Regions from separate parts of the Pseudovibrio sp. W64 genome, predicted to be linked through region 1. Evidence: riboswitches for the same ligand, from Rfam matches in the RefSeq annotation. Region 1 holds a riboswitch; each other region holds the start of a gene.
What was found. Region 1 has a riboswitch for thiamine pyrophosphate ahead of thiB (thiamine ABC transporter substrate binding subunit). Riboswitches for the same ligand answer to the same signal wherever they lie in the genome.
Positions count from the first base shown of each region.

Region 2: linked by a shared signal. The riboswitch ahead of thiC (phosphomethylpyrimidine synthase ThiC) and the one ahead of thiB (thiamine ABC transporter substrate binding subunit) in region 1 are both predicted to bind thiamine pyrophosphate.
Region 3: linked by a shared signal. The riboswitch ahead of PsW64_RS09435 (hydroxyethylthiazole kinase) and the one ahead of thiB (thiamine ABC transporter substrate binding subunit) in region 1 are both predicted to bind thiamine pyrophosphate.

Region 1 covers NZ_LMCI01000038.1:445,326-455,326, forward strand. Annotated here, with positions in the region: gene PsW64_RS18590 (hypothetical protein) at 1-878, opposite strand, end outside; gene katG (catalase/peroxidase HPI) at 1,205-3,382, shown strand; TPP riboswitch at 3,499-3,605, shown strand; gene thiB (thiamine ABC transporter substrate binding subunit) at 3,627-4,619, shown strand; gene PsW64_RS18605 (thiamine/thiamine pyrophosphate ABC transporter permease ThiP) at 4,595-6,142, shown strand; gene PsW64_RS18610 (thiamine ABC transporter ATP-binding protein) at 6,129-6,821, shown strand; gene PsW64_RS18615 (DUF1330 domain-containing protein) at 6,828-7,118, opposite strand; gene PsW64_RS18620 (GntR family transcriptional regulator) at 7,118-7,816, opposite strand; gene PsW64_RS18625 (amino acid synthesis family protein) at 7,928-8,536, shown strand; gene PsW64_RS18630 (alpha/beta fold hydrolase) at 8,502-9,308, shown strand; gene PsW64_RS18635 (flavin reductase family protein) at 9,326-10,001, shown strand, end outside.
Region 2 covers NZ_LMCI01000047.1:16,827-26,827, forward strand. Annotated here, with positions in the region: gene PsW64_RS25720 (thiamine phosphate synthase) at 1-254, opposite strand, end outside; gene PsW64_RS25725 (thiazole synthase) at 254-1,021, opposite strand; gene thiS (sulfur carrier protein ThiS) at 1,023-1,220, opposite strand; gene PsW64_RS25735 (FAD-dependent oxidoreductase) at 1,217-2,158, opposite strand; gene thiC (phosphomethylpyrimidine synthase ThiC) at 2,155-3,954, opposite strand; TPP riboswitch at 4,070-4,190, opposite strand; gene PsW64_RS25745 (hypothetical protein) at 4,374-6,341, shown strand; gene PsW64_RS25750 (N-acetylmuramic acid 6-phosphate etherase) at 6,508-7,455, shown strand; gene PsW64_RS25755 (ABC transporter substrate-binding protein) at 7,587-8,843, shown strand; gene PsW64_RS25760 (carbohydrate ABC transporter permease) at 8,916-9,869, shown strand; gene PsW64_RS25765 (carbohydrate ABC transporter permease) at 9,877-10,001, shown strand, end outside.
Region 3 covers NZ_LMCI01000018.1:130,831-140,831, forward strand. Annotated here, with positions in the region: gene ade (adenine deaminase) at 1-894, shown strand, start outside; gene PsW64_RS09415 (long-chain-fatty-acid--CoA ligase) at 1,136-2,803, shown strand; gene PsW64_RS09420 (DMT family transporter) at 2,873-3,847, opposite strand; gene PsW64_RS09425 (xanthine dehydrogenase family protein molybdopterin-binding subunit) at 4,250-6,553, shown strand; gene PsW64_RS09430 (Lrp/AsnC ligand binding domain-containing protein) at 6,624-6,860, opposite strand; TPP riboswitch at 7,071-7,179, shown strand; gene PsW64_RS09435 (hydroxyethylthiazole kinase) at 7,221-7,976, shown strand; gene thiD (bifunctional hydroxymethylpyrimidine kinase/phosphomethylpyrimidine kinase) at 7,976-8,779, shown strand; gene PsW64_RS09445 (TRAP transporter substrate-binding protein) at 8,792-9,895, shown strand.

The sequences.
Region 1 (10,001 bases):
GCTAGGCCTGCCTGAACTGCGTCCATCATCACATCATAGCGGTCTGCAAAGGCTTTTCGTGTTTGGGGTTCAGTCAAGCCTAACCGTTTGGCTTCCAGGGACAAAGCAAGATCTGCAAGACCGTGTCCTCTGCTGGTTTGTTGGACCAAAGCCTTTGGGCTGGCAAAAAGAGGGGCCTCGTCGTGGACAGAGAATTGGACAGGTGTGCAGGACCTGACCTTCCAGCTCTGTTCTATCATGTCTTTCAACTCTGGTTGTTGAGGTGATAGTGGCGAACTGGATTTGATCTCAATAAGTTGGTAGCTATTCTTTGAACCTGCACAGACACGAGCTTGTACCTTTGCATTTGAGGGAAGCTGCTGAAGAGATGAATTGTCTCCACATTCCAGCAGAAGTATAAAATCGCTCCCAGTCGCATCAATTGCGAAAGAGTTAAAGCTATCGAGCTTGAACATCCCGCCGCCTATTGAAAGGCCTTTGAAGTGATCTTCCCGAAGTGCGCCTTCGCTGTCTTCAACCGTGACTGCAATTTCCACTCGGTTTGGATGATCGTTGGTGTCTAAATTTCTAATGTTGATCTCTAGCGTAAACGGCTTGCCGTTCATCAGATCAGATAGAGCTTGTCGATATTTAGGTGAGGTGACCTCTTCTCCCATCAAGCCTGCAGCAAAGCCTTCGTCACTGCCTCGGTTGGTATAGACTTGGGCAAATGAGCCCTCTGGATCGAACGCAATTTCAACATTCACAATTTTATCACCATCACAAAGGGAAAGTTGGCGGACAGTCTTTCCTATGAAGTATGGCGCTGCAGAGTGAGAGCTCGAGGGTCCTCTCATCACCGGACCAATTATGGAATTAAGAAGACTGATAGTGCTCATGCAAATTTCTCCGCGAAAAACAATGTGATATTTTACATGGATTACTGATGCATTGAAGGGCAGACCTGATGCTTTCCTCACCTCGCGAAAAGCGTTTCCGTGTGTGATGAGGAGAGCTCAGAGGAGCAATCTAAGCACCTTCGTTTACCTTCAAATTTATACAATAAGAAAAACTTATTGATATGTGCAGAAGATGCAATTTCACTTAATGTGTTTGGCGACCTATATTCAGTCTAGAATTTGCTGGATGCATCGTTTCGTCTCACCGCTTAAGGTAAACGCTACGTCAAAACCAGCAAGAGCCAAATTAGATAGTGGAGACAGCAATGCACGGTAACGATGTCAAGACAGCCGGTGTTTGTCCGGTGGTACATGGCGCGAATACATCGATGGATAAGCCGGTTACCCGATGGTGGCCTGATGCTTTGAATCTCGACATCCTCCATCAACATGGTGCGCGTACCAACCCGATGGACCCAGGATTCAATTATCATGATGCTGTCAAATCACTCGACTTTGAAGCGGTGAAGGCAGACGTTCATGCGCTCATGACCGACAGTCAGGACTGGTGGCCAGCGGATTGGGGCCATTATGGTGGCCTTATGATCCGCCTTTCGTGGCACACAGCTGGCTCTTATCGTCTTGCAGATGGTCGCGGTGGCGGCGGTTCCGGCAACATCCGCTTTGCTCCGCTTAACTCCTGGCCTGATAACGCAAGCCTTGATAAAGCCCGCCGTTTGCTTTGGCCTATCAAGAAAAAGTACGGTAACACTCTCTCCTGGGCTGATCTGATTATTCTCGCAGGCACTATCGCCTATGACTCCATGGGTCTGAAAACCTTTGGTTTCGGGTTTGGCCGTGAGGATATCTGGGGTCCAGAGATCGACACCTATTGGGGATCTGAGAAAGAATGGCTTGCACGCAGTGAAGAGCGCTATGACGATCTGGATGACCCTTCAACGCTCGAAAACCCGCTTGCAGCAACCCATATGGGTTTGATCTACGTGAACCCGGAAGGCGTAAATGGCGTTCCCGGTCCGCAAAAAACAGCCGATCAGATCCGCGAAACCTTTGCTCGTATGGCAATGAATGACGAGGAAACTGCTGCGCTGACGTGCGGTGGTCACACCGTTGGTAAGACCCATGGACGCGGTGCCGTCGATAACATCGGTGTCGCACCGGAAGCCGCTGGTCTTGAAGAGCAGGGATTTGGCTGGTCTAACCCCGGACAGGATGGCAAAGCAACGAATGCCTTTACTTCTGGCATTGAAGGTGCGTGGACCACACACCCAACCACATTCGATATGGGCTTTTTCGATATGCTGTTCGGCCATGAATGGGAGCAGGTAAAATCTCCTGCCGGCGCATGGCAATGGGAACCGGTGTCCATCAAGGAAGAAGACAAACCTGTTGATCCAACAGACCCGTCTGTTCGTCACAATCCGATCATGACGGATGCGGACATGGCGATGAAGGTTGACCCGATCTACAATGAGTACTGTCAGAAATTCATCGCAGATCCTGAGTACTTCAGAGATACGTTTGCGCGTGCATGGTTCAAGCTGACCCACCGCGATATGGGACCGAGAGCCAATTATCTTGGCCCGGATGTGCCGAAAGAAGACCTTATCTGGCAGGATCCTGTTCCAGCAGGCAACACCAACTATGATGTTACTGCGCTGAAAGCAAAAATTGCGGCAAGTGGTTTGAGCAATGAAGACCTGATCAAAACCGCCTGGGACAGCGCACGAACTTATCGCGGTTCTGATATGCGCGGTGGTGCCAACGGTGCTCGTATCCGCCTTGCTCCTCAAAAGGATTGGGTTGGCAATGAGCCAGACCGGCTTGCCAAAGTTCTGGCTGTGCTTGAACCAATTGCAGCGCAGGCAGGAGCCTCAGTCGCAGATGTGATCGTGCTGGCAGGCAACGTTGGTGTAGAAAATGCCATCAAGGCAGCTGGTTTCAACGTGGAAGTTCCATTTGCTTCTGGTCGCGGTGATGCAACAGATGCGATGACAGACGCGACATCCTTCTCTGTATTGGAGCCTATTTCTGATGGCTTCCGTAACTGGCAGAAGCAAGAGTACGCTGTTAGCCCGGAAGAGATGATGCTGGATCGTGCTCAGCTCCTCCGTCTCACTGGCTGGGAAATGACTGCACTTGTTGGTGGCCTGCGCGTTCTTGGTGCCAATTATGGCGGTTCAAAGCATGGTGTCTTCACGGACCGCGAAGGTCAGCTGACAACGGACTTCTTCGTCAACCTGACCGATATGGACAACAGCTGGCATCCACTCAAAGATGGCACCTATGAGATCCGCGACCGCAAATCTGGCAAGCCTAAGTGGACTGCAACCAGTGCTGACCTTGTGTTTGGCTCCAATTCAGTCCTGCGCGCTTATGCTGAAGTGTATGCTCAGGATGACAACCACGAAAAGTTCGTTCGCGACTTCGTGGCAACATGGACCAAGGTCATGAACGCCGACCGCTTCGACCTGACAGCCTAATAAATGCGACCAGTCCGGGCAGGGAACTGCCCGGGCTTCTTCTTGCAACTCCCTACAGGTGCCCTCTCCATCCCAGCTATATCCAGTTGCGCTTCTGTGTTTTTCCGGTTAAGAACCGCTTGACCTCGGGGTGCGCGTATTTGTCGTGCTGAGATGCTTTAGTGGCGAACCCGTTGAACCTGAACCGGCTAGAACCGGCGGAGGGAAGGGTACCGGTTTCACCCATCCTTGCCCTCTCGCCGCAATGGAGGATGACTTGAAACATCTGTTAATTGCTGCGGGATTACTCACTGCAACATCAGCGATGGCTGCTGAGAAGCCTCAACTGACAGTTTACACATACGACAGCTTCGTTTCTGACTGGGGCCCAGGCCCAAAAGTGGAAGAAGCGTTTGAGGCTGTATGCGAGTGTGACCTGAAACTTGTTGGCGTCGAAGATGGCGCAGCACTGCTTTCCCGCATTCGTCTTGAAGGTAAAAACTCAGATGCCGATGTGGTGCTGGGTCTGGACACCAATCTGGTAGAGACTGCCAAGAAAACTGGCCTGTTTGCACCACACTCTGTTGAAGCCCAATATACACTGCCAATGGAGTGGGCTGACGAAACCTTTGTGCCGTACGACTGGGGCTACTTTGCCTTCGTACACAAGGCTGGCGAAACCGTACCAACCAACTTCCGCGAGCTTGCGAAGAGTGATGCCAAGATCCTTATTCAGGATCCACGCTCCTCTACACCCGGCCTCGGGTTGTTGCTTTGGGTGAAAGCGGCTTACGGAGACGAAGCTGCTGATGTTTGGGCGGATCTTTCCGATAACATCGTGACGGTTACAAAAGGTTGGTCAGAAGCCTACGGTCTATTCCTTGATGGGGAAGCGGACATGGTGCTCAGTTACACCACGTCTCCGGCTTACCACCTGATTGCCGAGGAAGATAACAGCAAAACCACTGCCGCGTTTGAAGAAGGCCATTACATGCAGGTTGAAGTAGCGGCAAAGCTTGCCGGGACTGATCAGCCAGAGTTGGCAGACAAGTTCCTGAACTTCATGGTTTCAGATGCTTTCCAGACAATCATTCCAACAACCAACTGGATGTATCCAGCTGTGACACCAAAAGGTGGTTTACCTGCTGGGTTCGACACTCTGCAGGTGCCTGAAAAAGCTTTGTTCTTTAAGCCTGAAGAAGCTGCTGCTGCAAGACGTGAGGCTCTGCCGGAATGGCTAGAAGCGCTCAGCCAGTAAGTTCGCTTCCCGGTGTTGCCGCGGCATTTCTTGTCGCGGCACTCATACTTGGCACGTTGGCCGCGGTTGCCTTGCGAGCCGAAGCGGGTCACGGCTTTTCCTCTTCCGATTGGGCCGCTCTCAAGTTTACGCTCACGCAGGCCGTGCTTTCTGCTGTGATCAGTGTTGCGTTGGCAGTGCCGGTTGCGCGCGCCCTGGCGCGACGGCGGTTTCCGGGCCGCAGTTTGCTCATTGCACTGCTCGGTGCCCCCTTCATTCTACCAGTTATCGTTGCCATTCTTGGGTTACTACAGGTGTTTGGCCGTGCGGGCTGGATATCTGATGTGCTTGTTTATTTTGGTGCTTCACCCATTCGCATTTATGGCCTCCACGGTGTTGTGCTGGCTCATGTTTTCTTCAACCTTCCGCTTGCAACCCGATTGATTTTACAAGGGTGGCAAGAAATCCCTTCAGAGCGTTTTCGCCTTGCTGCACAGCTGGGGTGTGATGGAAAAGCTCTGTTTCGACTGATCGAACTCCCCATGCTCGCGCGCATTTTACCCGGTGCACTGGCTGTGATCTTTGCTATCTGCCTGACAAGCTTTGCTGTTGCTCTGACACTTGGTGGTGGGCCACGGGCGACAACCATTGAGCTGGCGATCTATCAGGCATTTACATATGACTTTGATCTTGGACGGGCCGCGCTGCTTTCTGCATTGCAACTCACGCTCACTGCTGCAGCAGCCTTTGCAGCCCTAAAGCTTTCGCGCGGTGAAGGGTTTGGTGCAGGACTGGACCGAGCGATCCGGCGCTGGGATGGTGGTGCACCTGTTGCAGACGCCTTCTGGATTTTGCTTGCAACATTCTTTTTGCTTTTGCCGCTCAGTGCCGTTGTTCTTTCAGGCCTTAGCGGTCTGTTTCTGGTGCCCTTTATTGTGTTGAAGGCGGCGCTTGTTTCCGTTGCTGTCGCTGCGGCCAGCACGGTGATCTTGTTGCTGTTCGCATTGCCTATGGCAGCAGCCGTTGCCGTTCGCCGACATAGCGTGGTTGAGCTTGTCGGAATTTTGGGGTTGGCAGCGTCTCCACTGGTGATCGGAACGGGCTTGTTTATCATCATACGCCCGTGGGCAAACCCGTCTGACCTTGCTCTTCCTGTGACGGCACTGGTCAACGCGGCGATGGCATTGCCGTTTGCACTTCGCATTCTTGTCCCTGCTGCACGAGATACGGTTTCGCGACATGGACGGTTGGCCTTGTCTCTGAATATGGAAGGTTGGGTGTTCTTCTCACGTGTCCTCATTCCACGCATGCGGCCACAGATCGGATTTGCTGCGGGGCTTGCAGCAGCACTTTCCATGGGAGACCTTGGCGTGATTGCCCTGTTTGCAGATCCGGAAATTGCAACGCTGCCTTTACAGATTTACCGCTTGATGGGGGCATACAAAATGCAGGCAGCAGCCGGCGGAGCTCTTTTACTGCTTGTGCTTTCAATGGCACTGTTCTGGATTTTAGACCGGGGAGGTCGCTGGCATGCTGAAGCTTAGCTCTTGTCTCATTGCAAATGGCCGTTTCCAATTGCAGGCCAACTTGCATGTTGAAGCTGGCAGCAGCGTTGCCGTCATTGGCCCATCTGGCGCAGGAAAATCAACCCTGCTTGAGGCTATTGCCGGGTTCCGTGAATTATCGCAAGGACGCATTTTCTGGAAGGAACAAGAGCTTACCAAGCAGGCTCCGGGAAAACGCCCAATCGCCATGCTGTTTCAGGATGGCAATCTGTTTCCGCACTTAACCGCGACTCAAAACGCAGCCCTCGGTTTGCGGCCTAACGGAAAGCTCTCAAAACCTGAGCAAGAACAAGTAGAAGCAGCCCTTGCGCGGGTCGGTCTGGCGGGGATGGGAGCACGCAAACCAGCTGAACTATCTGGTGGCCAACAAAGCCGTGTCGCGCTTGCCCGTGTATTGGTTCAGCACCGTGATCTGCTGTTACTCGATGAACCCTTCGCGGCCCTTGGTCCAGCGCTTAAAGCCGAGATGCTGGACCTGGTCGCAGACCTTGTTGCAGAAACTGGCACGACGCTTCTCATGGTCAGTCATGACCCACAAGATGCCCGCCGCATCACGAACAAAGCAATCCTCGTCGCGGACGGATCAGCGCACCCACCTGCTGAAACCCAACAACTGCTCAACAACCCACCGCAAGCATTGCGAGAGTATTTGGGGTAGGGAAGCTTATTCCAACCCCTCAACGATCATAATGTCTGCCAAAGCAGCGGTTTTGCGGTGGGTTTTGGCTTCTTGGTATTCTGGGGAGTGGTAGCAGGCCAGGGCTTGTTCCATGGTGTCGAATTCGATGACGACGTTACGGGGGTGTGTGGTGCCTTCCAGGTGCTCGGTTTTTCCGCCGCGGGCGAGGAAGCGGGCGCCGTATTTTTGGAAGGCGGCTGGAGCGGCCTGGGTGTAGTTTGTGTAGGCGTCAGCGTCCGTGACTGTGACGTGGGCAATCCAGTAGGCTTTAGGCATTATTTTTCGCTTTTGCTCAGTTCTGCAGTCAGAAGGGTCTTGGCAATATTTGCGGCTTCCGTCAGATGTAACTGAATGGCAGCTGCAGCGGCCTGAGGGTCGTTCGTTTCGATTGCGGAGTAGATTTTCTCGATCCGTTTGTAACCTGCATCATGGCGGTCACGAGTACCCAAAGTCATTGCGCGCAAACGGCTGATGCGACCATTGAGTCGCTGTACCACTTCCCATGCAACGTTCTGGCCGCTGATATCAAAAATGCACTGATAGAATAATGTTGTTGCTTCAAACAGGTCGTTTGTTTCGCCGCTGCTGTAGGCCAATTTGAGCTGAGCGAGCGCTTTACCAAGTTTTTTCTTATCCCCATCTTTGGCTAGTTCAGCGCATTTTTGTGCGGCACTGGTCTCCAAAAGCATGCGGATTTCGTAGATCTGCTGCGCGTTTTCCCAATCCAGTTTGGCAACGATCGGGCCTTTGTTTGGCAGAATTTCAACAAGGCCTTCTGCTTCAAGGTATCGGATTGTTTCCCTTACAACTGAACGGCTTACGCCAAGCTGGTCGCAAAGTGGCCGCTCGACCAAACGGTCTCCTGACTGGAAATGCCCGGCAATGATAGCAGCTCTCATTTTCTCAAGAGCCATATCGCGAAGCGTCATGGTGGGACGCTCAATTTTCAAAGGATTATTTGCAGTAGAGATCATGGCATCAATCTAGCTTGCGTTGACTTCATTCGCAAGAAGGTATTGACATTCGGTATTATGGTATACCATCTTATCACCATTGAATTTGACAGTGGAATGAACGGAAGACCAATGCCAGCAGAGATACGCAAGACACTTCTTCACGTGGAAGACACGCTGATTGAAGGTGGCAAAAAAGCAGAGACCCCATTGCGGATGATTGCGGCCGTTGCTGTGATCAAGAACCCATGGGCTGGGCAGGGCTTTGTTGAAGATCTGCGTCCGGGCATCCATGATGTTGCACCAGATGTTGGTAGCTTGCTGACGGATATGATCATCAACTTTGCAGGTTCTGGTGAAGCTGTTGAGGGTTACGGTAAAGCAGCTGTTGTTGGTGTGAACGGTGAAGTCGAGCATGCCTCTGCGCTCATTCACACCCTGCAATTTGGTAATTTTTACCGTGAAGCTGTCGGCGCCAAAACCTATCTGGCGTTCTGCAACACCCGCGCTGGTGCAAACGCTCCGATCATGATTCCGCTGATGGACAAGAATGATGGTGGTCGCCGTTCACACTATCTCACCATTCAGCTTGCTATTCCCGATGCTCCGGGCCCAGATGAAATCGTCATCGCACTGGGAGCTTCACTCTCAGGACGCCCGCACCACCGGATTGGTGATCGCTATCAGGACCTTAAGGAGCTGGGACATGACGTTGACAACCCTGCAGCTGTCACATCCTAAGGGCACTGTTTGCTACCGTGAGGTTGGTGAAGGTGAGCCGCTTGTGCTGGTCCACGGGGTTGGCATGCAGGATGCTTCCTGGGAACCGCAAATCGAGCATTTTGCGAAAACGCATCGTGTTATTGCGGTAAACATGCCGGGGCATGGAGGAAGCACTGCGCTTCCCCAAGGCTCTCAGCTGGAAGACTATGTGGCGTGGCTGCATGCAGCGATCTCAGCGCTTGGATTTGAGCAGGTCAATCTTGCCGGTCACTCCATGGGCGCACTGATCAGCGGTGGTTACGCAGCAACGTACCCGGAACGCGTAAAACGCGTTGCTTTGTTGAACGGCGTTTACCGCAGATCTCCAGAAGCTCGCAGTGCTGTGGAGGCGCGGGCTAAGGAAATCGCAGAGGGTCACATCAACATCGACGGACCTTTAAGCCGTTGGTTTAGTGAGAGCATTGCGGATCAGCAGGCGAAAGAAAAAGTCGGCAACTGGCTCCGGGAGGTTGATCCGGTTGGCTATGCAGTCACTTACAACGCATTTGCACATGGGGACGCGACCTATGCTGACAAATGGGAGGAAATCAGATGCCCGGCGCTTTTGCTGACGGGTGATGGTGATCCGAACTCCACCAAGGAAATGGCGGTGGATATGGCCAAGGCAGCGCAGGACGGCATGGTCTGCATCATTGAAGGCCATCGTCATATGGTCAATCTGACAGCACCGGAACAAGTCAACGCCGCAATGGCAAGCTGGTTAAAACAGCCAATAAGAACAAACGGATAGAAAGGGAGATCTACCCGATGACAGCGATGGACCCACGTACATTGAGGAATGCATTTGGTACATTCCTTACCGGTGTTACGGTTGTGACAGCCCATGGGCAGGATGGTGAGCCGCTCGGCTTTACGGCAAATTCCTTTTCAAGCGTTTCCCTCGATCCGCCATTGTTGCTGGTATGTCTTGCGAAAAGCTCCAGCAATTATGATGCGTTGACTGAGGCATCCGGTTTCGCCGTCAATATTTTGGCAGAAACCCAAAAGGATGTGTCCAACACCTTTGCAAGCCGTGTCGAAGACCGTTTTGCGACGGTTGACTGGAAAGTCGGTCCGAATGGCGCTCCGGTCCTTTCTGATGTAGCTGCATGGTTTGATTGCTCAATGCACAATGTGGTGGACGCGGGTGACCATGCAATTCTGATCGGTGAAGTAAAGGCTTTTGAGACCGGCGTTGCCAACGGTCTGGGTTACGCGCGCGGTGCATATTTTACTGCCACACAAGAAGTCAGCTCCATTCAGGTAGATAGTGAAACCGTTGTTAGCGCTCTCCTGGAACGAGACAAAAAAGTGCTGTTTTTTGAAGATGATGCAGGCCAACTGCGATTGCCAACGCGCAATGTCAGCAAAGGCACACCAACCAAAGAACTTACAGCATTACTGGAAGAGGTCGGTGTCCCGTCTTCTGTCGGCTTCATTTACT
Region 2 (10,001 bases), on a different contig from region 1:
GCAAAGTCAGCACTGTCCATGTCTTCCTGTCCAAGATGAACGAAATCACAGCCAAGCTCTAATGCCAGCTCCCAATAGTCATTGATGATTAGTTGAACACCATGTTGATGGCAATAATCACGAGCCTGCGCAATGTGCTGTCGAATAACCTGTTCAGGTTGGTCTTTGATCCGTAGTTGAACAAGCTTCACGCCGTGAGGGACAAGCTTTTCAATCCAGTCCGCGTCTCCGGCAATCAGATAAAACCGTTCCATCAGATCAACTCCGCCATGCCAAGGGTTGGGGTAGAGGGAACCGCCATGTCGCGCGGGTCCATAGGGTCTGCGATGTATCCATTCCGCCCTGCGTCAATTGCCTGCGCCATAGCCTGCGCCATCAAAACCGGGTCACCCGCTTTGGCAACTGCGGTATTGAGCAGAACAGCATTCATGCCAAGCTCCATTGCACGCGTGGCGTCAGAGGGACGCCCAATACCAGCATCCACGATCAAGGGTACATCCGGAAAATGCGCTCGCATGGCCCGCAAGGCCTCAGGATTTCGCAGGCCCTGACCAGACCCGATGGGAGCCCCCCATGGCATCAGCAGTTCGCATCCGGCTTCCAACAGCTTTTCGCCAACCACAAGATCATCAGTCGTGTATGGAAACACCTTGAAACCATCTGCACAGAGAAGCCTCGCAGCTTCGACCAACCCAAACACATCGGGCTGTAAGGTGTCTGAGTTGCCGATAACCTCTAGCTTGATCCAGTCAGTTCCAAACAACTCGCGAGCCATCTGTGCAGTAACAACGGCTTCTTGCACGCTATGGCACCCAGCGGTGTTGGGCAGAATTCTGCAGCCACTATCTTTCAATAGCCCCCAGAAACCAGCCCCAGAACCGTCAGCGGTTTCGCGTCGCAAAGAGACTGTGATGATCTCTGCCCTGCTGGTCTCAATTGCTTTTTGTAGCACAGCAGGAGAAGGGTATTGCGCTGTCCCGAGCAACAGCCGGGAACTGATGTCTGTACCATAAAGCTGCATGTTACCCTCCCTGCATAGGCGCAAGAACTTCCAGTCGATCGCCTTCTGAAAGGGATGTCTCAGAGTAGTCCTCACGAGGAACAAACCGGCCGTTCAAAGCCGTCGCAACAGCGGGGCTGGTGAACTCCAGCTCCGTAAGAGCATCCTCCAACGTTTCGTTGGTGACCTCGCGTGGTTCCGCATTCACGATGATCTTCATGCGCAAGCCTCCTTCAAAAGATGTTGTGCTGCTTGCTGTACCAGTGCTGGTGCAAGCAAAAAGCCGTGGCGGTAAAGCCCGTTGAGGTGGAGAGACCCGTCATGCTCGACCAGTCGAGGCAAGTTGTCTGGAAACGCTGGACGCAATCCCGCTCCAATTTCAACCACACTGGCCTCGGCAAAGGCAGGGTGAATGGCAAAGGCTGCGCTCAGCATTTCTGTAAGGGATCGTAGGGTGGGGGGACGGTCTGAGTTACTCTCCACCATGGTCCCGCCAATCATGAACAACCCATCAGCCCGCGGCACCAGATAAAGCGGCATACGTGGGTGTAAGAGCCGGATGACACGGGAAAGCTGAACCTCAGGACAATGCAAAATCGCCATCTCACCGCGCACAGCCCGCAAGTCAGGAAGGCTGGATGCGGTTGCTGTGCAATTGAGATTGACCCGCGCAGGTGCAGTCCTTCCATATTGGATCTCTACCCCAAGCTCCTGAACAGCACCTGTCAGATCAGCCAGTGCCTGCCGTGGATCCAGATGCGCTTCCTCTTTAAAAAACAGCCCGCGCTCAAAGCGTCCAGCCAATGCTGGCTCCAGCTCTGAGATCGCTTGACCGTTCACCTCGGTAAAGTGTGAGGTCCGCCGTGCAAAGCGGGTCAGCTCGGCCTGATCGCGCGGCGGAGTAACCACCAGCGTTCCGTGCCGGGTCACAGGCGTTACCTGAGACCACCAATCAGCGGCCTGCACCCCACATGTAACAACGTCTTCTTCTGCGCTTTCACGCTCGCAAAACGGAGCAAGCATGCCGCCGGCAAACCGTGCGACACTGCTTTCGCCCGGTTTAGCGGATTTTTCAAAGATAGTGACGGATGCACCGCGCTTTGCCAGCTCATAGGCGGAAGCCAGCCCCGCAAGGCCAGCTCCTGCAATCGTAATCACTGCTCTGTTCCTTCAAGTGGCAGATACAGTTTACCGCCTTCCCGGAACTTGGCCGCCATAGCCTCCATGCCTTCCTTCTGCGCTTCCGCGCGGATGTCATGGGAGATCCGCATAGAGCAGAACTTCGGTCCGCACATAGAACAGAAATGAGCCACTTTATGCGCATCTTTCGGCAACGTTTCATCGTGGAACTCTCGCGCAGTATCCGGATCGAGAGAAAGGTTGAACTGATCCTCCCAACGGAATTCAAAGCGTGCACGGGACAAGGCATCATCCCGGCGCTGGGCACCCGGCAATCCTTTCGCAAGATCAGCGGCGTGAGCTGCAATCTTATAGGTAATCACACCGGTTTTCACATCATCCCGGTCCGGCAACCCTAAATGCTCTTTCGGTGTCACATAGCAAAGCATGGCGCAGCCAAACCACCCGATCATCGCAGCACCGATGCCGGAGGTGATGTGATCATATCCGGGCGCGATATCCGTGGTGAGAGGGCCAAGCGTGTAAAACGGTGCTTCATGGCAGCATTCCAGCTGCTTATCCATGTTCTCTTTGATCTTGTGCATGGCCACATGACCCGGGCCTTCAATCATCACCTGACAATCCTTGGCCCATGCAATCTTGGTCAGCTCCCCAAGCGTCTCCAACTCGGCAAACTGGGCTTCATCATTTGCATCTGCAATGGAACCCGGACGCAATCCATCACCAAGAGAAAACGCCACATCGTACTGGCGGCAAATATCGCAGATCTCGTCAAAGTGCTCATAGAGGAAGCTGTCTTTGTGATGATGCAGACACCACTTCGCCATGATGGAACCGCCACGGGAGACAATCCCCGTCACGCGATTAACGGTCATCGGCACCATGTGAAGGCGCACGCCAGCATGGATGGTGAAGTAATCAACCCCTTGCTCTGCCTGCTCAATCAACGTGTCGCGGAAGATTTCCCAAGTCAGATCTTCCGCAACTCCATTCACCTTCTCAAGTGCCTGATAAAGCGGGACGGTCCCAATCGGTACAGGACTGTTGCGGATGATCCATTCACGGGTGTTGTGAATGTTACGACCGGTAGACAGATCCATCACCGTGTCAGCGCCCCAGCGGATCGACCACACCATCTTGTCGACTTCCTCTTCCATGGAGGAGGTAACAGCAGATGTACCCATATTGGCGTTGATCTTGACCAGAAAGTTCCGCCCGATGATCATCGGCTCACTCTCAGGGTGGTTGATGTTCGACGGAATGATCGCGCGGCCAGCTGCCACTTCATCACGTACAAACTCTGGTGTTACATAATCTGGAATGCTCGCACCCCAGTCATTGCCACACCGCTCTTCTGCAACCGCTTCCCGCAACTGGTTTTCGCGGATGGCGATAAACTCCATCTCCGGTGTGATAATGCCAGCGCGGGCATAAGCCAGCTGGGTGACGGCTTTACCGTCCTTTCCGCGCAAGGGGCGAGGCTTCACCGGAAACTCAGGAACAAGCCGGTCGCCTTTCACAAAACCATTGTCTTCAGGTTTAATCTCGCGGCCATCATACTCCTCAGTGTCACCGCGCACCTCAATCCACTTGCGCCGTAGAGCAGGCAAACCTTCAGAAATATTCGTTGTTGCCGTTGGGTCTGTGTATGGGCCGGAACTATCATAGACTGGCAGCGGTGGTTCACCTGCTGTCGGGTGAACGCTGATTTCGCGCATGGGCACAAGCACGTCTTCGTGCAAGCTGCCACGAACATAGATTTTGCGCGCTGCTGGCAAAGCGCCTGTGGTGATGGATGGGTTCGGCGTCGTCATAATGGTGCTCCTCAAGTTCATAACTCGAAAAAGACACCAGATGAGTTTTGGCTGGGAAACGGCAGAAAGAACTTCTGCTGCTAAGATCGCGGTTGTTACACTGGCCCTTCAAACAGGCCCCGCGACCCGTGCTTCCTACGCCAGTATCAACTGGGTCAGGTTCTAAGGGTCGCGTCGCCGAGCTTGCGCTCTGTCAGCCTCTCAGTCTCCTTGGTGAGACTCCCCTGCATACATGATTTTGCTAGAACGATTATGAACTAGTGTCAAGGCAGGTTCGGTTCAGGCGAGGTTCAGAAATCTTTTGTAAGTTGGATTTTATGAGAGGGGAGTCGCTGACACTTATTGGATTTTGCGGTTTGCGTTCCTATCTCTCATCTAAGAATTTCACATCTGGATATCGCGAAAAATAATATCAACGAATGCTTGAAAACTATTCTCTCCCATCCGTTTTAGCTGGCCCGATCTTGCGTCGACTGGAAACCTCACGTTTAACATTCTGGCTCGCAGTGCGCGCTCCAGCAGATGTGAAACTGGATTTGCTCCCACAAGGTGGTGAACCGCAAACCTACGAGCTGACGAAAGCGCAAACTGAGGTAAACCTGATCTCAGCAGGGGTACATCTCCACTACCTCCTGATCGATCTACCTCTCCAAAGCCCTTTACCGCATGATACTTGGATCAGCTATCGCCTCACTCTGCGTATGGAGGATGACGAGGAGGCTGGTTGGCAGGATCATTCCGTATGGGCGCCTGATCTCTGCTATGAAAATCAGGAGCTTCCCGGCTTTCTGCTAAGCTCAAAAGTTTCCTCGCTCCTGCACGGGTCCTGCCGCAAACCACATCACGAATCCGGCGATGGTCTGGTCGCAGCCGATCAGTTTCTGGCAAAGCACATCAGAGCTGAGAAGGGCACCAAAGTTGATAAGGAAAAATGGCCAGCTGCCCTCGTGATGAGTGGCGATCAGATTTACTCAGATGATGTTGCTGGCCCCATGCTGCGAGCTATCCATGGGCTCATCGAAAAACTCGGCATCACTGAGGAACAGCTGGCAGGCTTGGAAAGCAAAGTGCCTGCAAAGGCATCAGATTTCTACCAACACGGCGACACCTACTACCGCCGCGAAAAGTTTCTCCCAAGTCTGGAAAAGAACCGAAAGCTCTGGCTTGTCTTGTTCGGTGGCGTAGAAAAACCGATCTTCACTGCTGATCACGCCCATAACCATCTGATCACACTTGCTGAATTCTTGGCAATGTACCTCCTTGTCTGGTCACCAGCGCTATGGGATCTGGTTGAGACAGATGCACCCGAAGGACTGACACCAGAAGAAGCAGCGCTCTATGAGAGCGAACAGAAAATCCTGAAGGAGTTTGTTGCGGGTCTCAGCCAGGTGCGCCGCCTGTTTGCCCATCTTCCGGTTGCGATGATCTTTGATGACCACGATGTCACTGATGACTGGAACCTCAACCGTGATTGGGAAGAGACCGCCTACGGCCATCCGTTCTCCCGACGGATCATTGGCAATGCCTTGTGTGCCTATATGCTCAATCAGGGGTGGGGCAACCGACCTGAAGCGTTCTCAGGTGGAACACTTGAAGCGATGACGCAAGCTGTCACGGTGCCCGGCACAAATAGCTACGATGAGTTTCTGGAGCATCTCTTCGCCTTTGAAAACTGGGACTATCACTGGGAACTAGACCCACCACTGCTGGTGTTGGATACGCGCACACGCCGATGGAGATCAGAGCGGGCAGGGTATCTACCCTCGGGTCTTCTGGACTGGGAAGCGGTCACAGATTTACAACGATCTCTGCGCGGAAAAGACGCCGTGCTACTCGTCTCAGCAGCTCCGATCTTCGGCGTAAAGCTGATCGAAACGCTGCAGAAGCTGCTCACGTTCATGGGCAAGCCGCTCATGGTGGATGCGGAATACTGGATGGCACATCCGGGAACGGCAGATGGCATTTTGAACGTGTTCCGCCACCGCAAAACGCCAGATCGTTTTACGATCCTTTCTGGTGATGTGCACTATTCCTTTGTTTACGATGTCGAGTTACGCGGACATTCTCGTGGGCCTGACATCTGGCAAATCTGCAGCAGTGGCATCAAAAACGAGTTCCCGGCCAAACTGCTTGATAAACTCGACCATCTGAACCGCTGGCTCTATGCGCCTCGCTCTCCCTTGAACTGGCTCACCAGACGGCGCGGCATGAAGGTTATTCCGCGCAAACCTGTGGGCACGCATCATGGTCGACGCTTGCTGAATGCAAGTGGCATTGGATTAGTTGAGTTTGATGAACACGGCGGCCCAGATCAAATCAGCCAGTTGCTGCCTGATGGACGTCAGGTCGTCTTTGTACGCCGCGAAGAAGAAGCACGCTGGGATTGACCAAGAAAAAACTAGGTCCAAAACAATACCTGTGGTCTGCAATTGTCACAGGTAACTGTTAGAAATCTATTGGGATTACGCAATTTGCGGGTCTTTTCTAATATATCATTGCCATATCGTGAGTTGTTGGTATGCTATTGGTATCAGGGAGAGTCTCGTGTCCAGCATATCCAAAAAAGTGGGGTTTCCAGAACATTCCAATCCGCAGGAGTGGCGTGAAACTGAGCAAAGATCTTCACGTTATGCAGGCTTGGAAACATGGGGGACTGACGAAGTCCTCAAAGCCTTGCTGGGGGGGCAAATGCAAGCTCTCAACGCTGTCTGGTCTGCGTTGGGAGAGCTGGAAGCCGCAGTTGATGCTGCTGCCCAAAGATTGCAGGGAACCGAAGGTAGACTTGTGTACGTCGGCGCAGGTACTTCAGGCAGGCTTGGCGTTTTGGATGGCATTGAACTCATCCCCACATTTGGCTGGCCAGAGCATCGCTTGATCTATGGTCTGGCAGGTGGCGAAGCTGGATTGTTACGCCCGCAGGAAGGCGCTGAGGACAGCGAAGAAGCAGGCCGTGCTTTCATTTTAGAGAACAATGTCGGCGCTTCTGATGTCGTCTTGGGTATTGCAGCAAGCGGCACCACACCTTTTACCCGCTCTGCCATTCAAACCGCCAGAGGCGCGGGGGCTCTTACAATATCACTGGCGAATAATCCGCAAAGCCCGTTACTGGCCGATGCTGAGCATGAAATCCTTTTAAGGACAGGTCCGGAAGTGTTGGCAGGATCAACCAGATTATCGGCAGGAACCAGCCAAAAGGCGGCACTCAACCTATTTTCTACAGCGCTCATGGTCCGGTTGAAGAAGGTGTATCGCGGTTACATGGTGGATATGCAGCTGACCAACATCAAACTGGATCAGCGCGCCAAAGACATGGTGGTCTCACTCACCGCTTGCTCGCAGGAAAAAGCCGCAGCTGCCCTGCATGAAAGTGACAGTCAGATCAAGCTGGCTGTCTTACTGGTGCTGGGAGCAACAAAGCAACAGGCCATCAACGTATTGAATGAAACTCAGGGAGATTTGGGAGAATCTCTTCGGGTGCTTGGGTTACATCAACCTGATTGATTTATGCGCGCATTGCGATCCGTTTAGATCGTAATGTGCCAACAGGAATATTCGCCCGCTGGGGGGCAGGCGAGTTGCGATACCGACGGTTTTTCAAGGCGGTATTCGATTATTTGTTATGGGAGGAAATAATGAAATACTATTTGTCATCAGGCATTGCTGCATCCCTGCTTTTGGGCTCCGCATCCTTTGCTTTTGCTGCTTCAGAACTGACAATTGAGAGCTGGCGTAACGACGACTTGAGCATCTGGCAGGAAACCATTCTGCCTGCGTTTATGAAGGCGCATCCAGAGGTCAAAATCAGATTCTCGCCAACCGCTCCAACTCAATACAACGCTGCACTGAATGCAAAGCTGGAAGGTGGAACCGCTGGTGATCTGATCACATGCCGTCCGTTTGATGGGTCGCTGGATCTTTACAGCAAAGGTTACCTGAAGAACCTGCAGGGCATGGCAACCCTCGACAACTTCCCGGATTCAGCAAAAGGGGCGTGGAGCACAGATGATGGCAGCGCAACCTTTTGTGTGCCAATGGCCGCTGTGATCCACGGCTTCATCTACAACAAGGATGCTTTTGCTGAAGTCGGTGTTGAACCACCGAAAACTCAGGCAGAGTTCATAGCTGTTCTCGATAAGATCAAGGAAGACGGCAATTACATCCCAATGGCGATGGGCACGTTGGATCAGTGGGAATCCGCTGCAATGGGCTATCAGAATATTGGGCCAATGTACTGGAAAGGTGAGGAAGGCCGTAAGGCAGTCGTTGCTGGCACCGGCAAGTTGACGGATGATGGCTGGGTAAAGCCGTTTGAAGTGCTGGCAAGCTGGGGGCCGTACCTTGGGGATGGCTATGAAGCTCAATCCTATCCGGACAGCCAGACCCTGTTCACACTGGGGCGCGCTGCAATCTATCCATCAGGCTCTTGGGAAATTGCAGGCTTCAACCGCGATTCCGACTTCGAGCTTGGCGCCTTCCGGCCACCTCTGCCAGCAGAGGGGGACAGCTGCTACATCTCAGACCACACTGACATCGGCATTGGCCTGAATGCAGCCTCGCCAAATTCTGAAGCTGCCATGAAGTTCCTTGAGTGGATGGGCACCAAAGAGTTTGCAGAACTCTATTCCAACGCTGTGCCGGGCTTCTTCTCCTTGTCCAAGCATGAGATCTCGCTCACTGATCCACTGGCGGACGAGTTCATCTCCTGGCGTAAAGACTGTCAGTCCACCAACCGCTCTGCGGCACAGATCGTTTCTCGCGGTACTCCAAACCTCTGGAACGAAATGTGGGTCGTGTCTGCAAACGTCATCAATGGCAAGCAGACACCTGCGGATGCAGCGAACCAGCTTCAGAAGGGGCTGAGCGCCTGGTACGAACCTCAGATGGATTAAGCCATCTCTCTGACTGAACACAAAATAGCAGATGTGCGGACTGACCGCGCATCTGCATTGCAATGAGAGATGATGGAATTGGAACAGGACCTTATGGTCAGTGAGCGGAAGAAGAAGCCGTTCCGCTGGCATGTACTTGTCTTTCTGGCACCGGCAGTCATCATTTACACGATGATCATGATCCTGCCGCTGGCCGAAACCCTGCGCTTTTCGTTCTTCCAAAGGGATACGACCACGCAAGTGATCTCGTTTGTCGGCTTGGAAAACTACATCAAGCTGTTCTTCGATCCGTACTGGGTCAAGCCGTTCCTCAATTCGCTTTGGAACAACTGCTATTTCTTCCTGATCCATATGCTGGTGCAAAATCCGATCGGTGTCCTGATTGCGGCTTTGCTCTCCATGGGGCATCTGCCGGGCAAGAAGTTTTATCGCACAGCCATCTTCATGCCGACCCTTCTGTCCTTCGTTGTCGTCGGGTTCGTCTGGAAGCTCATGCTCTCCCCGCTATGGGGTGTTTCCAAAGGTCTGATGAAGTCTGTCGGGGTTGGCAGTTGGTATCTACCGTTCCTCGGTAAAGAGGAGACAGCGCTGACTACACTTTCTCTCATCTCTGTCTGGCAGTTCATCGGCATTCCAATGATGCTGATTTATGCTGCGCTTCTCTCCATTCCTGATGAGGTGATTGAAGCCGCAGAATGTGATGGCGTGACCGGCATTTCCCAGTTCTTCAAGATCAAGCTGGTCCTGATCCTGCCAACCATCGGCATCATCTCTATCCTAACCTTCGTAGGCAACTTCAACGCATTTGACTTGATCTACACCACGCAGGGGCCGCTTGCGGGGCCAAACTTCTCGACAGACCTGCTGGGCACGATCTTGTATCGAACGTTCTACGGGCAACAGTTGCAACCCGGTGACCCCAACATGGGTGCCGCCATTGCGACGGTGATGTTCTTCATCATCCTGATGGGTGTTGCTGTCTATCTCTTCTTTATTCAGCGCAAGCTGACCCGCTACGAGATGTGAGGCGCAAATGGCTATTTCTCGTGCAAGACGAAACCGAATGGCAGAACTGGGAGCGCATGTAATCCTGCTCACGTTTGCAGTGATCGCGCTTTTCCCTGTTCTTCTCATTCTCATCAATTCGCTCAAAAACAA
Region 3 (10,001 bases), on a different contig from region 1:
GACAGGAATCCACTTGATATTGCGGAGGAGGGACATCTTGATTGTCTCATCAAGCGCCTGATTGCTCATGGATGTGCACCTCGTGATGTCTACCGTGCGGCAAGCTGGTCAGCAGCCACTGCGTTTGGTCTGCGAGATCGCGGATTGATTGCGCCGGGTTGGCGTGCAGATATTGTGCTGCTCAATGACTTAGAAAGCTGTGATGTGGATCAGGTGATCAGTGCTGGGCGTGTGGTTTCGGATGAGTTGTTTGCCAGCCGCAAGTTGATTGAGCCGGAAGGATTGCTGGACAGTTGCCATGCCGAACCAGTGCATGCAGAGAGCTTCCGTGTGCCTGCGCAGCGCGAAACATCAGTGATTGGTGTGAAACCGGGGCTGATTATCACCGAGCATCTGAAGCGGGATTTGCCCGTTGATCATAATTATTCCCAGATCGATTTGGGGCAGGATGCTATCAAGGTGGCTGTTGTGGAGCGTCATGGAAAGACAGGGAATATTGCGACAGGGTTCGTAAACGGGTTTGGAATGACATCGGGTGCGATTGCCTCCTCTGTTGGACATGACAGTCACAACATCTGTGTGGTTGGCGCTGATGAAGAGGCCATGGCAATTGCTGTGAACCGATGCATTGCGTTGCGCGGTGGATTTGTGGTTGCTGAAGGTGAAGAAGTGCTGGCTGAGATGGAACTGCCACTTGCCGGATTGATGAGTTTGGAGCGATTTGAGGTGGTCAAAGAGCGTTTGGAAGTGCTGCGCAAAGCTGCAAAATCTCTCAATTGTGTTTTACCAGAGCCGTTTTTGCAGGTCGCATTCTTGCCTCTTCCGGTTATTCCCCACCTTAAAATTACTGATTTTGGGCTTTTTGACGTGTCGAGTTTTCAGCTCATTCAATAGAGCAGAGCTTTGATATCTCTTGGGTTCTCGAGAAAAAATCAGTGGAATTGAGTAATGTGTCGCATTGAAGGTCAACCGTATGTCTGGGTTGACGCAATGGTAAACCTGCCGCAAATTCCACGCAAAGCATGATGATATAAGGTTTTTCTGATATGTTGCGCACATGAACCTTGGCGCTCAGCTTCGGTTTCCTGTCAACTTCGTCTGAAGAACTATAATAATTCGGGGAGGAGATCTGCGCATGGCGACAGGTCGTGAGGGACAAGTGGAATTTCCAATTCGTACTATCGATAGCTATCTGGATGATACGGTCAAAAATTATGCGCACCGTCCGGCTATCTACTTCATGGGCAAATCAACAAGCTACGGCGAATTGGGAGATTTCGTTGAGCGTGCTGCAGGTGCCCTGCAGGCGATGGGTGTGAAGAAGGGCGACAAGATCGGCCTTTGTCTGCCTAATACGCCGTACTACACCATTTTCTATTTTGCGATCATGAAAATTGGCGGTGTCGTCGTCAACTTCAACCCGCTTTATGTTGAGCGCGAAATCGCGTTTCAGGCGCGGGATTCTGGCGCACGCATCATGGTGACCATGGATCTTTCTGTGATCTATGATCGTGTGGAAGCTGTTCGTCAAGAAGGTGCTCTGGACAACATCATTGTATGTCCGATGGCTGACATTCTGCCTCAGCCTAAGAAGCTGTTGTTCCAGCTGTTCAAGCGGAAGGATGTTTCCAACATTCCAGCTGATAAAGCTCACATCCGCTTCAAAGATTTTCTTGCAAAGTCCAAAGGCATTACTCCGGTTGAGATTGAGCCGAAGGAAGATGTGGCGATCCTGCAGTATACCGGTGGTACTACTGGTGTGCCTAAGGGTGCGATGCTGACGCATTACAACATCACGTCAAACATGGAGATGCTGGAAAGCCATTACGGTGGCTTGAAGCGCGGCTACGAGAAGACACTTTGTGTGCTGCCATTCTTCCATGTGTTTGCGATGACTGTTCTGCAGAACCTTTCCATTCTGGGCGCTGCTGAGATGCTGCTTATGCCGCGGTTTGATCTGAAAGAACTGCTTGATCTGGCTGCGAAGAAGAAGCCAACTTTGTTTGCGGCTGTACCAACGCTTTACACCGCGATCAACAACAGTGAGCTGACGAAGAACTACGATCTGACATCAATCCGCTATTGTATGTCTGGTGGAGCGCCGCTGCCTGTTGAAGTGAAGCAAAAGTTTGAAGCCCTGACAGGCTGCGTTCTGGTGGAAGGCTACGGTCTGACAGAGAGCTCTCCGGTTGCTTCAGCTAACCCTATGGACGGAACTGGCAAAGACGGTTCTATCGGTGTTGTAATGCCGGGGACGACTGTTGAGTTTCGTGATCTGGATGAGCCTGAGAAGATCGTTGCACAAGGCGAAAAAGGTGAGCTTTGCATCATCGGCCCGCAGGTCATGAAGGGCTACTGGAACCGTCCTGATGAGACCGCCAAGACTTTGGAAGGTGGCCGTGTCTTGCATACTGGTGATGTGGGCTACATGGACGATGAGGGGTTCATCTTCCTCGTTGATCGCATCAAGGACCTCATCATCTGTTCTGGCTACAACGTGTATCCGCGTGTGATCGAGGAGGCGCTTTATCAGCATCCGTCCGTTGCTGAGGTTATCGTGATTGCTATTCCAGACGGGTATCGCGGTCAGGCACCGAAGGCCTTTGTGAAGCTGAAAGATGGTCAGAGCGCGACTGCAGAAGAGTTGAAAGACTTCCTGAAGGGGCACATCTCCAAGATTGAGATGCCGAAGGCGATTGAATTCCGTGAGGAGCTGCCAAAGACCATGGTTGGTAAACTCTCCAAGAAAGAGCTGGTTGAGGAAGAGGCTGCCAAGACACGCAGCACTGAAAACGCCAGCTGATAGCTACTTCGTGAAAAAAGAAAAGCCCTCGCATTTGCGAGGGCTTTTTGCTTGAGCTTAGCGTTTGCTCTAGTGCGTTTTCGTGGGCGCTGTTCCAGTTGCCACCTTCTTGCCCAGCACAGTCTCGCGGTGCAGGGTGTAAAGGGAAGCTGCGACAATAATTGCGCCACCAAGGTATGTGGTCCAGAGCGGCCAGATGCCGAAGATTACGACAGAAATGATTGCCGCGTAGACAAGGCGGATATAATCAAACGGTGCAATCACAGAGGCCTCACCAAACTTGAGGGCCTGAATGTTGCTCATCTGAGCGCTCCAGCTGACACCTGCCAGCAAGAGCAGGAGGATCGCATCATTTAGGTTGATTGATACCCAATAATAGATGCCGAAGGGGGCCATGATCAGACCCACAAATGTTGCTTGAAAGGTCAAGATCGTGATGGGCTGATCAACCTGAGTGACCTTGCGCAGGATGATGCCTACGAGTGCGGCACAGGCTGAGGCCAAGATCGCCATGAAGCTGTAGATGCTCATTTCCGCGCCGGTGCCGGGCTGGACGATGACCATCACACCGATGAAGCCAAGGATAGTTGCCGAAATTCTGTGAATGCCGATAACTTCTTTCAGAAAGAAAACTGCAAAGATCGTGATGAAAAACGTGCGTGCAAAACCAATCACTGTGCTTTCAGCAAGCGGCAGGTGAATGACTGCGGTGAAGCCGAAATACATTGCAGAGGACGCAAGCAGGATGCGGCCCAGGTGAAGCAGTGGAGCCTGTGTTTTGAGCGAACCCGGAAATCCTTTGATAATGATCGGTGCTGAGATCACCAGCATGAAAAACTGGCGTAGCATAAGGATTTGAGTAACGTGTAAGCGATCGCCGAGCAGCTTGATGATGGTGCTCATGACGGCCATAAGGAATGTTGCCAGAAGGGCCCAGCAGATGCCGCGTGTGTTATTAGACAGGCTTTGCCATTTTGCGGAAAACCTTGTTTTTAACGCAGCAGATGATGAGCTGCCTTCAGGCTCTGCTGAAGGAACAGGCATGTAACTGCTTTCGAAGCTGCCTTGATACGATCAAAACGACCAGACCCGATGTCTGGTGCAAAATGGTGTGCGCCAGGGGGCGGACAACGTAACAAAGATCAGATGGGTGTATGGCTTAAATAACCTAATGTTTGCGGTTTGGTCAAATTCTAAAACAAATTTTAGCTTGAGAGTTTCGACAGTAAGCACGAAGCTGCCGACAACTTAGAGCTCTAAGTACCCTTCCGTAATTTGCTCTAAATAATGCGATAATGACCTTAAGTTACTCTGGAAAGTACACCTCTGCGGTGAACCAGAAAACACTTGCAGCCTGAGAAAAGCACTGTACGTTCTCTGCTGATACGTAAAAAGCTGTATTGGGAGGTGCGGTGTTGGGTCGCTCTCCAGATTTTTGAGGTTTTCATGAATCAGGTTGCTACACCGAAGTTTGGAATTGGTGCTCCCGTTCGCCGAAAAGAAGATGCTGCCTTTATTTCTGGCAAGGGCCATTACACGGATGACCTGAAGGTGGCTGGTGCAGCACATGCCGTTGTTTTGCGGTCTCCTCTCGCGTTTGCCAAGTTCACCTTAGAGGGAGTGGATGAAGCACGGGCTATGGATGGTGTGCAGCTTATTCTGACTGCTGCGGATATTGAAGGGACGAACTCTATCCCGTGTAAAGCCGTGCTTCGGCAGCTGGATGGGACGAAGCACTGGGTGCCTCATCGTGAAGTTCTTTGCTCTGATACAGCCCGGTTTGTTGGTGATGCTCTTGCGTTTGTTGTTGCCGATACGGTGGAGCAAGCGCGGGCTGCGATGGAGGCGATTGAGGTTGACTACGAGGATGTTGATCCGGCAATCGGAACTGAAGCAGCTTTAGAAGACGGCGCTCCGCTTGTGTGGCCTGAGCATGGGTCTAATGAGGCCTTTCACATTGGCATGGGTAACAAGGAGGCGATGGAAGAGGCCTTCCAGAATGCGCATCATGTTACCAAGATCAAGGTGATCAACAACCGTCTGGTGTCCAATGCGATTGAGCCGCGAGCTTGTATTGGCGAGTTTGATGGTGAGAGCGGCAGGTATACGCTGACCACTGGAACGCAGGGCGGTCATGGGATGCGTGATCTGATTGCCAAGAACATACTCAACGTCGACCCTAAAGATATCCGCGTTGTGACACCTGATGTGGGTGGTGGTTTTGGAACCAAGATGTTCACCTATCTTGAATATCCGCTTTGCCTGATTGCCGCAAAACGTCTTGGTCATCCCGTGAAATGGCTTCAAGAGCGTACTGAGCACTTCATGTCTGATGCGCATGGCCGGGATAATGTATCCACGGCTGAGCTAGCGCTTGATGAAAACGGCAAGATGATCGGCCTCAAGGTGCATGTGCTTGCAAATATGGGGGCTTACCTGCACGAATTTGGCCCAGGTATTCCGCAGATCGGCATCACCATGACCCCCGGTCTTTACGATATCCCCGCAACATGGGTGGAAGCGACAGGCGTTTATACCAATACAGTGCCGGTGGATGCGTTCCGAGGGGCAGGGCGTCCGGAAGCGCTTTATCTGATGGAACGTCTGGCAGACAAAGCTGCGCATGAGATGGGTATGGATCCGGCGGAGTTCCGCCGTCAGAGCTTTATCCCCGACGCTGCTCTGCCTTATACGACAGCGCTTGGCCGCATGTATGATACGGGTTCCTTTGGAACTCACCTGACCAAGGCGCTGGACGAGATTCATTATTCGACGTTTGCGGAGCGTGAAGCGGAGAGCAAGGCAAAAGGTTTGTATCGCGGTGTTGGGCTATCGACCTATGTGGAGGCCTGTGCCTTTGCCGGTGGTGAGGAAGCTAAGCTTGAGCTGAACACGAACGGCAGCGTTACTTTGCTGATTGGAACGCAGAGCAACGGTCAGGGGCACGCCACCGCTTATGGCCAAGTCATTGCAGAACATCTTGGTTTGCAGCTTGACCAGGTTGAGATGGTTCAGGGAGATACGGACCGTGTTGCGACTGGCGGTGGTACCGGTGGATCGCGGTCCATTCCGATTGGAATGCCATCTGTGAAAGCGGCTTCTGAAACGCTGGTTAAGAAGATCAAAGAGATCGCCAGTGAAAAGCTTGAGGTTGGTGTTGGGGATCTGACGTTGGAAGACGGGCAGGTGCGCGTGGTTGGTACCGACCAGCAAGTCAGCCTTGTTGATGTGGCTGGTTCGCAACCGGAGACCTTGAATGCAGCGGAAAAAGTCATGCAGGATGAATGTACTTATCCCAATGGCACGCATGTGTGTGAGGTGGAGATTGATCCGGAAACGGGCAAGACGGACGTGGTCAGTTATGTGATCGTGGATGATTTTGGCGTGACGGTGAATCCGATGCTTTTGGCTGGTCAGGTGCATGGTGGTGCGGGGCAGGCGATCTCGCAGGCGCTTTGTGAGAACACGGTTTATGATGAAACCGGGCAGCTGCTGTCAGCGTCCTTCATGGACTATCATGTTGCACGTGCTGATGATTTGCCGAATTTCGACTTCTCGACGAGCAATGTTCCTTCCACGACAAATGCGATGGGCATCAAAGGGGCTGGTGAGGCTGGTTCTATTGGAGCGGCGCCGGCGGTGATGAATGCTGTGCAGTATGCACTGCGCAAGAATGCAGGTGTTGAGCATATAGATATGCCCGCGACGCCGGTTGCTGTCTGGAGCGCTATTCAGGACGCTCAGAGTTAAGCTATCAAGATCGTAAAGCTTGAAATAAGATTGTGCAGGCGGGCTGGTGTCCCGCCTGTTTTCGTAGGTATCAGAACGCTTTGAAAGTGATGATGGTTCTGGTGTCCTGGATGCCTTCGAAGACCTGAACTTTGTTTGCAACGAAGTGTCCGATGTCTTCGTTATCATCGATGTAGAACTTGGCCAGCAGGTCGAAATCCCCGGAGGTGGAGTAGATCTCGGAGGCGACTTCCGCGTCTGCGATGGCGTTGGCAACCTGATAGGTTTTTCCGAGCTGGCATTTGATCTGTACAAAGAACGGAATCATAAATCTGCTATCCTTCTGTCCCGAAAGGCTGATTTGTCTTTCAGGGATGCGCTCAAATTTGAGTTTGCGTTGTTTTGTGAGCATTTTGCGTTGAAGCTGCGTTTTTTTGCAAGCTTTTGCGTTTTTTATGCGAAATCTACCCCCAGTTGCCTTTTGTCGCTGCCTCTCGTTTCCGCTTGCAGTTCGCTCTCTTGTTTGCTAGCAAAAAATTCTAACCAATGGGGGTGCTCGGAAGTGACTGACGGGCTGAGAGGCGCAAAGCCAACTCCTAGAACCTGATCCGGATTGTGCCGGCGGAGGGAATTGGGATGAGTACCAAGGTAATCGTTCCCGCCGTAATCTATAGGGGAGCGAAAACAAATGTCCTACACAAGTGAAAATCTCTGGGAAGTCTTTGAGAGCGTGCGTGAGCGTGGTGTTCGGGTTCATTGCCTGACGAACTCTGTTGCGCAGAGCCTTACCGCGAACATCATGTTGGCTTGTAACATTGTGCCTTCCATGACAGCGGCCCATGATGAAATTCCTGCATTTGTCGAGAGTGTTGACGGGTTGCTCCTCAATCTTGGTACGCTGGATGGAAAGAGGCGACATGGTATTCGGCTTGGGCTTGAAGGGGCTGCCAAAAAATCTATGCCCGTGGTTCTGGACCCGGTTAAAGTAGATCGGTCAGACATTCGCATGGAGTTTGCGAAAGATATTCTGAAAGAGAATGTTTCGATCCTTAAAGCAAACATGACTGAGAGCGCTGGGCTGAGTGGAGCTGTCACCGAGAACGCACTGATTGTGCGCACCGGTATTGAAGACGCTGTGTTTGGCCGGGAGACGACCTATACCGTGGGCAATGGGCATGCTTATATGGACAAGGTGACTGGCATTGGCTGTGCGCTGGGCGGTGTGCTGGCTGGTTTTGCCGCTACCGAGCCAGATAAGGAACTTGCCGTGCTTGCTGCGCTTGCTGTCTATGGTGTATGCGGCGAGATTGCCGCAGAGCAGGCGAACGGACCGGGAAGCTTCACTCCAGCTTTCATCGATACCCTTTATGGCTTGAAGGCTGACCAGTTCAACGAGCGTCTCAAGCTCGAAACAATGAATAATAAAGGTGGGGTATTGGCCTAATGAGTGCGATTGCAGTCACAATTGCAGGGTCGGATTCCGGTGGTGGTGCCGGAATTCAAGCAGACCTGAAGGCCTTTTCGGCTCGTGGGGTCTATGGGGCTAGTGTCATCACTGCACTGACGGCCCAAAATACCAAAGGTGTGACAGGTATTCATGATGTGCCGCCAGCATTTGTGGCAGAGCAGATGGATGCTGTTTTTTCTGACCTGAAGGTGGATGCCGTGAAAATCGGCATGCTTTCACAGCCAGAGATTATCGCTGTTATTGCCACAAAGCTGGCGGAATATAATGTTAAGCGCGTCATCCTTGATCCGGTGATGGTTGCAACTTCTGGTGATGTTTTGTTGCAAAACTCCGCCGTTTCGGTCCTGAAGCAGAAGCTGTTTCCCATGGCGGCGTTGATTACGCCGAACATGCAGGAAGCGGCCTTTTTGCTGGACCAGCCGGTAGCTGAATCCCGTGAAGACATGCACAGACAAGCGTTACTGCTGCTGGACATGGGTGCTAACGGGGTTCTGCTGAAAGGCGGACACGGATCTGATGATACCTGTGATGATCTCTTCCTCTCCCGTGATGTGGAGAGGTGGTATACGGCGCCAAGACATAAAACGCAGAATACACATGGGACTGGCTGTACCCTGTCTTCTGCGATTGCGGCGGAACTGGCCAAGGGGTTGGCGCTGCAAGATGCCATTGGCGAAGCGAAAGAATATATTAGTCAGGCGATTAAAGCTGCGGATACGCTTGACGTAGGCGAGGGACATGGGCCTGTGCACCATTTCCATGAATTCTGGTCTGAATAAAAGGCGGAGATAATGACCAAGAACAAAGAAAACAATCTGACCCGCCGTCAGGCGCTGGGGCTAACTGCTGGGGCGGTTGCCGGTAGCGCTGCACTTGCTGCACCTGCACTGGCTCAGGATGCTGATCCGGTGATCGAATGGCGCATGGTGACCAGCTGGCCCAAGAACCTGCCGGGCCCAGGCATGTCTGCGCAACGCATTTGTGATCGCATCAACATTATGAGTAATGGTCGGATGCGTGTGCGCCTGTTTGCTGCAGGTGAGCTGGTTCCGGCTTTTGAGGTGTTTGACGCTGTTTCAAGCGGCACTGCACAGATGGGCCATTCAGTTGCTTTGTACTGGGCTGGCAAGATGCCGGGTTCGGTGTTTTTTACGACTGTTCCTTTCGGTCTGCTGCCTCAGGAGCACACTGCCTGGGTGGACCAGATGGGTGGACAGGAACTTTGGGATGAGCTTTATGCGCCGTTTGGTGTGAAGCCGTTTATGGCTGGTAATGCTGGCCCTACCATGGCGGGCTGGTATCGTGAGCCTGTTGAGACGCTGGATGACCTGAAAGGGCGCAAACTGCGCATGGTAGGTCTTGGTGGTGAAATCATGCGCAAGCTTGGTGTTACTCCGGTCAACATTCCAGCTTCCGAGATTTTCACCAGTCTGCAAACGCGTGTGGTGGATGGTGTAGAGTTTCTCGGTCCATGGACAGACAGTGCGCTGGGCTTCCATAAACTGGTCAAATACTACTACGGTCCGGGCTTTAATAAGCCAAACGGCACCGGTGAGGCAATTGTGAATGCGGTTGCTTTGGAAGGTTTGCCAGCTGAGCTTCAGGCGGTGGTTGAAGAGGCTTGCCGTGTGGAAGCTGACTTGGCGCTTTCTGAGGCCAATGCGCAGAATGCAGCGAGCCTTAAGGTGCTGCAGGAAGAGCATGGGGTAGAGATTCGCGAATTCCCGGAAGAGGTTCTTGCAGCATTGAAGGAAACCAGTGTTGAGGTGCTGGATATCTATACCCAGAAAGACAAAACAGCTCGTAAGATTTATGAGAGTTACATAGAAGCGCAGGAGCTTCTGGCGGGGTGGAGCGCTCTTTCACTGGGCAAAAACATCTCTGCAAGAAGTTAACTGGCAGATCAAATCGCGTTTGAAGGGCCCTCCATTTGGAGGGCCTTTTGTTATGCGGAAGTTTTGTCACAGAAAATGTTTCAGTGTACCTGCCTGAAATGCGAAT